Regions from separate parts of the Terribacillus sp. DMT04 genome, predicted to be linked through region 1. Evidence: riboswitches for the same ligand, from Rfam matches in the RefSeq annotation. Region 1 holds a riboswitch; the other holds the start of a gene.
What was found. A riboswitch is a leader RNA that binds a small molecule or an ion and turns the genes downstream of it on or off. The one in region 1 is predicted to bind S-adenosylmethionine.

Region 1 (3,548 bases):
TATGTGACATGGTGAAGGTAGAAGTGATCGGCTGTGATAAGACATTGCTTCCAGACCCAGTTGAAACGTTACGGGCAACAGAAATGCTGTTAGAAGAGGAGTTCATTGTCCTGCCTTACACGTCAGATGATGTTGTATTAGCCAAACGTCTCGTGGATTTGGGCGTGCATGCTATCATGCCGGGAGCATCACCTATTGGTTCAGGAAAAGGAATCATAAATCCTTTCAATCTGCGCGTGATCATTGAACAAAGCAATGTACCCGTCATTGTTGATGCTGGCATTGGCTCACCGAAGGATGCAGCGTACGCGATGGAGCTTGGAGCTGACGGTGTGCTGCTAAACACAGCGGTCTCTGGGGCTGCTGATCCTGTCCGGATGGCACATGCTATGAAACTAGCAATAGAAGCGGGCAGATTAGGTTTTGAAGCAGGAAGAATTCCAGAGAAAAATTACGCGGAAGCTAGCAGCCCGGGTGAAGGGTTGTTTACGTAATGCAAGATCGTTATCGTAAACAAGAGCTGTTTATCGGTAAAGAAGGCCAGATGCAGATAGAAAACAGTAAGATTGTTTTAATCGGAATGGGTGCTTTAGGCTCTGCTTCTGCAGAAATGCTTGTGCGTGCGGGTATTGGGGAGCTCGTGCTTATCGATCGGGATTATGTAGAACTACACAATCTGCAGCGTCAGCAGTTATATACGGAAGAAGATGCTGCCGCTTATCTGCCGAAAGCGCTAGCGGCAGCGGAGCGGTTGCAAGCAATCAATCAGCATGTAAAGCTGCATGCTGTGATTGAGAACATAGATCATCATAATATCGAACAACTGGTAGAGGGAGCGCATGTGATTTTAGATGCTACCGATAATTTTGAAACGCGACTGATTGTTAACGATGCAGCCACAAAATACGGTATACCATACATCTATGGAGCATGCGTTGGCAGCTATGGGGTAACATATCCCGTTGTTTCGAAGGATGCACCATGTCTGCATTGTCTTCTGGAACAGCTTCCGCAGCAAAGTGAAACATGTGATACAGCCGGAATTATCAGCCCAATTGTACAATGGGTGGCAGCCATGCAAGTGACGCAGACATTACGGATTTTATGCCGTCAGGAAGTAGCACCTGAGCTGCGCGCATTTGATATATGGACGGGAGATTATACAACAGTGAACGTGCAACGTCTTCAGGATCCGAACTGTCTAAGCTGTAGTACAGAAGCTAAGCGGCCATATCTAAATGGAGCCACGCAGACAAAGCTGGATGTACTCTGTGGCAGAGAAGCTGTTCACATACGGCCAGGATCAAAGAAATCACTGGATTTAACAGCTTTATCTGAACAATGGGTTTCTGCAGTGGAACCCGTAACCGCCAACGAATACTTGCTGGCATTTCATCACAGAGGACATCGGGTTGTACTGTTTGCAGACGGGCGAGCAATTATTCACGGCATAGATGATATTAATCGAGCGCGCTCTCTTTATGACAGTCTTGTCGGCTGATAGTGTTGGAATTTTCTGTTGACTCATTGGTAACGCAATGTTAAAATTCTCCATAACAAATATAAAATTCTTATCAAGAGCGGCGGAGGGACTGGCCCGACGATGCCCGGCAACCTGCAAGTTTATCTGACTTGTAAAGGTGCTAATTCCTGTAGATGAGAAGACACAGTACGGATCCTACGTCTCCCTGTCCTCTCAGGGAGGCTTTTTTTATGCAGAAAATCATCCGAGGAGGCAAAAATAATGACAGCAGTAAGAGTTGGATTAATAGGGTACGGCACAGTGGGCAGTGCAGTGGGCAGAACAATTCGTTCTCATCAGGAGAATCTGCAGACAGTATTCGGTAAGGAAGTACAAGTGGCAGGTGTGTTAGTCCGGGATAAACAAAAATATGAACAGGAAGTACAGGATGTCCTGCTTACAGATAATGTAGAGGAATTCTTTGCACGAACAGATTTGGATGTCGTTATTGAAGCGAGTGTAGGCATCGAGCCTGCGTACAGCTATTTGACGAAAGCTATATCTCGCGGTTGTCACATTATCACTGCCAATAAGGAAATGATTGCTTCTAAAGGAGCAGAGCTAAAGGCATTAGCGAAAGAAAAAGGTGTACGTCTCGAATATGAAGCAGCAGTAGCAGGCGGTGTACCAGTTATTGGCACGCTAAAACAACTGCTGCATATTAACCATGTTGTTAAAGTAGAGGCTATTTTAAATGGCACATCAAATTTTATCTTGAGCGAAATGGCCGATAAAAACATTTCGTTTGAAGAGGCATTACAGCTTGCGCAAGAAGCAGGTTTTGCAGAAGCTGATCCAGCTAATGATGTAGATGGCTGGGATGCATTTTATAAATTGATGGTCCTAAGTGATTTATTATTCGAAGCACAGCCAGATTGGGAAAAAGTGACACGCAAGGGCATCCGTTCCGTTTCCTCGCAGGATATTCATGCAGCTGCCGAACGAGGATGGAAAATTAAACACGTTGCGACGCTCGAAAATACGGGGGAGAAGTGACAGTATACGTGGAGCCGGTTGTATTATCAGCTGCGCACCCGCTTTACAGTGTAGATGGAGTAGATAATGCTGTTTGTATCGAGGGTGATCTTGTCGGAAAACTGAAACTGCAAGGGCCAGGTGCTGGTGCGCTGCCAACTGCAAGTGCCATCGTAGAAGATTTAGCCAATCTTGTGCACCAGCGCAAGGAACTCAGTGTAAAACGACAGTTCCAATTCACGGAGAAAAGGGAAGCTGCGCCGTACGTGCATCTGCCTTCGGGCCAAGTTGTAGTTCAAGAGAAACCCGCGGAGGAGAACTACTATCGGGTGGTTGGTAAAACCGAACGTTTAGTAGCGGAGGCCTGACAATGTGACAAGTGCTTCGGTCTAAGAAGATTAAAAAGGAACTGACTATGTTAGTTCCTTTTTGTGTAGATTTATTTCTCGTTATGCAGAATTGGCTGAGTTTAAAAGATAATAGTTGAATATTTATGAAGGGGTAGGTATTACTCTTAATTATCTGTTGGAATAAGTAGAAGGAGTGCAAAACATGAAATTCTCTCTGTATTCAGTAATGGCACCAGATATGACGCCGGAAGCTCTTATTGGTTATTTAAAAGAAACTGGCTACTCCGCTGTAGAATGGCGGTTCAAAGACACAGCAGCAGAGTTAAGACAGGAAGCACCTAGCTTTTGGAGAAATAACTTGTGTACCATATCACCAGCAATAACGGATCAAGAGATTGAGAATTTAAAAAGCACTGCGAACCATAATGGAATTAACATATTAAGTGTTCTTCCATACTTAACTACTGGAGATTTAAAAGCTACCGAACAAACATTGCAGGTTGCGCAAAAGCTTGGTGCTGCCACGATACGTATTGGTGTACCGTCTTATGATCGGTCTCAACATTATAATGACCTGTTTCGTGCTGCGACTGCTTACTTGAATGAGGTAGAACAAATGTGCAAGCAATACAAAGTAAAAGGCTTAATTGAAACACATCACGGTACGATTGCGCCTAGTGCGAGTTTAGCCCATCGGCTTG
Region 2 (3,548 bases), 1.6 Mb from region 1:
TGTTGCCAGCTTTCCTTCTTTTGTATAACCAAAGAAACCTGGAATAACAAGCACCTCGTCACGTTTACGAAGATTGTACAAATGATCGAAGCTTTCATCAAGTATACGGGCACCGCCCAGTTCCTCTCTGACAAGAAGGCCCGCCTCCTGTGGATTAACATAGGCTGCTTTTACGCCTAATTTGTTTAGATAAGCACTAAATACTTTCGCCAGCGAATCTTCTCCCGTAGCTTTCAAAGCGTCCATTTTATCCAAAACAGGAATCGTATCAGCTAGTATTCCATCTAAATGATCAGCTATTTGCTCAATTAGATTGTTATCCAGCTCCAAGTCACTTACGATGGAGCGAAAACGCGCTAGTACTTTCTCGACCTGTTTGCTGACGTCTTCTCCTTTGCGATGCGCCTCGCCAATTGCAATCAGCAAATCTGTTACCTTCGTATCTGCTTTATCCCGTTTCCCTGGTGCAGAAACAACAATAAATTTCCGTTCTGTATCTTCTTTTACAATTTGTGCTACTTTGCGGAGCTGTTCCGCACTTGCTACTGAACTACCACCAAATTTAGCTACCTTCATATCTCTCTCTCCATTACGCTTTTTCTTTACATAGATAAAATAGTATCACAGGTTTTCTGCCGCTGACTAGATGAAAGACATAATTTTGAGAAAAAAGTGACGATATTAGTTTACGTAATATTATTATAGTTAACTGTTTATGCAGATTAACTTATCTATAGATAGAAAAAGGACATTACATCCATTGTATATTACAAAAGGTAATGTCCTAACTTCAATCTATCATCTTATTATCGCTCTTTTAGTCTTTCTTCTTTCTCGGATATCCGAGAAGTATCGCAATGCTACCGCAAATACCAATAAGGATTGGGTAGTAGGAATATTGCAAGATGCTTACTGGCGATATACCCGCTACGCTAGCAGCTGCCAGTAATTGCGCACCGTATGGAATTAGCCCTTGGATGGTACAAGAGAAGATATCTAAAATACTTGCGGTTTTTCGCGGATCAATTCCATACTTATCAGATATATTCTTTGCAAGCGGTCCGGTAATTAAAATAGAGATCGTATTGTTAGCCGTCGATAAATTCGTAAGACCTACAAGTCCCGCTACACTAAATTCAGCACCTTTTTGTGACTTGATTTTTCGTGTAGAGAGGTGAAGCAGAAAGTCAATCCCGCCATTGTGTTTAATAACTGCTACCATTCCAGCTATTAAGATAGCGAGAAAGGCGATTTCATACATACCGGCGATTCCGTCTCCTATCGTTTGGAAAAGCGTCATCATTTGATAGCTGCCATCAACCAAGCCTATAACACCAGAAAAAACAATTCCTAATGCTAAAACAAGGAACACATTCATTCCGGCTAAAGCAAAGATAATGACGGAAATATAAGGCAGAATTTTTACCCAATTATAACCAACATGGTCTACTTGTGCTGTTTCACCTATTGTCATTACTCCTAGAATAATGCTGGTTACGATAGCTGCTGGCACCACAATCCAAAAATTCACTTTAAATTTATCCTTCATTTTTACACCTTGCGAGCGAACGGCGGTGATTGTCGTATCTGAAATAAAGGATAAATTATCACCAAACATTGCTCCGCCAACAATTGCCGCTGTGACGAAAGCTACCGAAAGTTCGGTTTGATCGCTTATTCCCACACCGATTGGCGCTAACGCCGCAATCGTGCCTACTGATGTACCCATAGCCAGAGAGATAAAGCAGGCAATAATGAACAGACCTACAATAAGCAGGTTTTGCGGTACAAAAGATAATGCGAAGTTAACTGTAGCGTCCACAGCTCCCATGCCTTTTGCTGTCGCTGAAAATGCCCCAGCTAGAAGAAAAATAACAACCATCATCATGACATTTAAATTACCTGCGCCTTGGCAAAAAATATCAACCTTTCGTGCAAAAGTTTCTTTTCGATTCATCGCCAATGCCACAGCACCCGCAATAGCAATAGCTACAATAACCGGAAATGCATAAAAATCACCCGTAATAATTCCTGAACCAATAAATAAAATCAAAAAAACAAGAAATGGGATGAGTGCCCATGGATTTCCTTTTTTCATCGTTCCACCTCCAAATATAATACGACAAATCATTCTCCAACTTGCAACCAAAGAAAGACCCCTTCTCATATAACAAGAAGAGGCCTTATAGCTATAAAACACTTCTCTTATCTTTACAAGCTTTGGCTTGCTGGATTTGGCACAGCAACTTAATTATTAAGTTCCGCTGCCGAGATATCATCGGGCCAGTCCCTCCATCTCTCTTAATAAGAAAAAAATATTATTTTTTTGTCGCAGTAAATAAGAGGATACATGATTTAAGTTTCATTATCAATGAAAATCTTAATGGATAATATTGGGGGTATTCGGGTGCTTAACAAAAAGCAATTGTTAAATATGAAGATTCTGATGCATTTTAGCGTTATGCATGATTGTCGAATAGATTCCTTTATTTGTAATCGTCTGATTTCTTATCCTATTATAGAAAAAACGGGGAGTAATTCTCCCCCGCTGAACTGTTTAATATACGTCTTTCCACTCATCGATATTGTTTTTATCAAACTTAAATGGATCGCCTAACATAATCTGTGTGCCTTCCCCATCTTCCACAACTTCTACTTCTCCGAGATCACGCAAATCAACTTTCTCGCCAAGTTCGCCGCTTATGTTATCCTCTCCTAGTTCATAAGCTGTATACGCAGCTGCCTTACCAACATCAATCGGATTCCAAAGGTACATCCAAGGGCTGACGCCACTCTCAATATATGTTGCCATTTCACTTGGAAGCCCTAAACCAGTCAGCGCAACTTCTCCCTCAAGTCCTTTATCAGTAAGCACTTTGCCCGCTGCTGCAATACCGACTGTGGTTGGTGCAATAATTGCTTTCAAATCTGGGTATGATTTTAGCAGTGCTTCTGTTTCAGATACACTTTTATCTCGCAAGTCGTCTCCATAAGCTACCTTTACAAGTTCAATATTTTTGTATTCCTCTTTCTCCAGTTCCTTCTTCATCCATTCGATCCACTCATTTTGGTTCGTTGCCTGACTCGTTGCACTCAATACAGCAATTTGTCCCTCGCCGCCTATCATTTCGGACACTGCTTCAATCTGTACGCGCCCGATTCGTTCTGGGTTCGCTTGGTTCACGTGGATATCACGGCTGGCTGCATTGACTGCTGAATCGACAGACAATACTTTGATTCCTTGATTTCTCGCCTTTTTCAGAGCAGGCTCGAGTGCATCCGGGTCATTACCTGCGACTGCAATTACATCTACTTTTTGCGTAATTAACTGTTCAATAATCTGAATTTGTCCTTCAGCAGTTGGCTGATCCGGCGATCTTAAAATTACTTCTCCGCCTAATTCTTTTACTGCGCTCTCAAAGCCTTCCTGCATCTTTTCGCCATAAGGATTTCCTGTGTTCTTAAATACAAAAGCATATTTCTTTGGCCCATCGTCTGTATTCCCGGATGCACCGTTGGATTCTGGTGCTCCTTGGCTACAAGCAGCC

Region 2: another riboswitch for S-adenosylmethionine. It lies ahead of KS242_RS09950 (Na+/H+ antiporter NhaC family protein); the one in region 1 lies ahead of KS242_RS01675 (homoserine dehydrogenase).

What each region holds. Positions count from the first base shown of each region.
Region 1 is NZ_CP077639.1:299,624-303,171, forward strand. It holds gene KS242_RS01665 (thiazole synthase) at 1-494, shown strand, start outside; gene KS242_RS01670 (ThiF family adenylyltransferase) at 494-1,501, shown strand; SAM riboswitch class I at 1,569-1,663, shown strand; gene KS242_RS01675 (homoserine dehydrogenase) at 1,745-2,518, shown strand; gene KS242_RS17975 (hypothetical protein) at 2,515-2,865, shown strand; gene KS242_RS01680 (sugar phosphate isomerase/epimerase family protein) at 3,050-3,548, shown strand, end outside.
Region 2 is NZ_CP077639.1:1,873,166-1,876,713, forward strand. It holds gene KS242_RS09945 (aspartate kinase) at 1-576, opposite strand, end outside; gene KS242_RS09950 (Na+/H+ antiporter NhaC family protein) at 818-2,098, opposite strand; SAM riboswitch class I at 2,203-2,311, opposite strand; gene rhaS (rhamnose ABC transporter substrate-binding protein) at 2,558-3,548, opposite strand, start outside.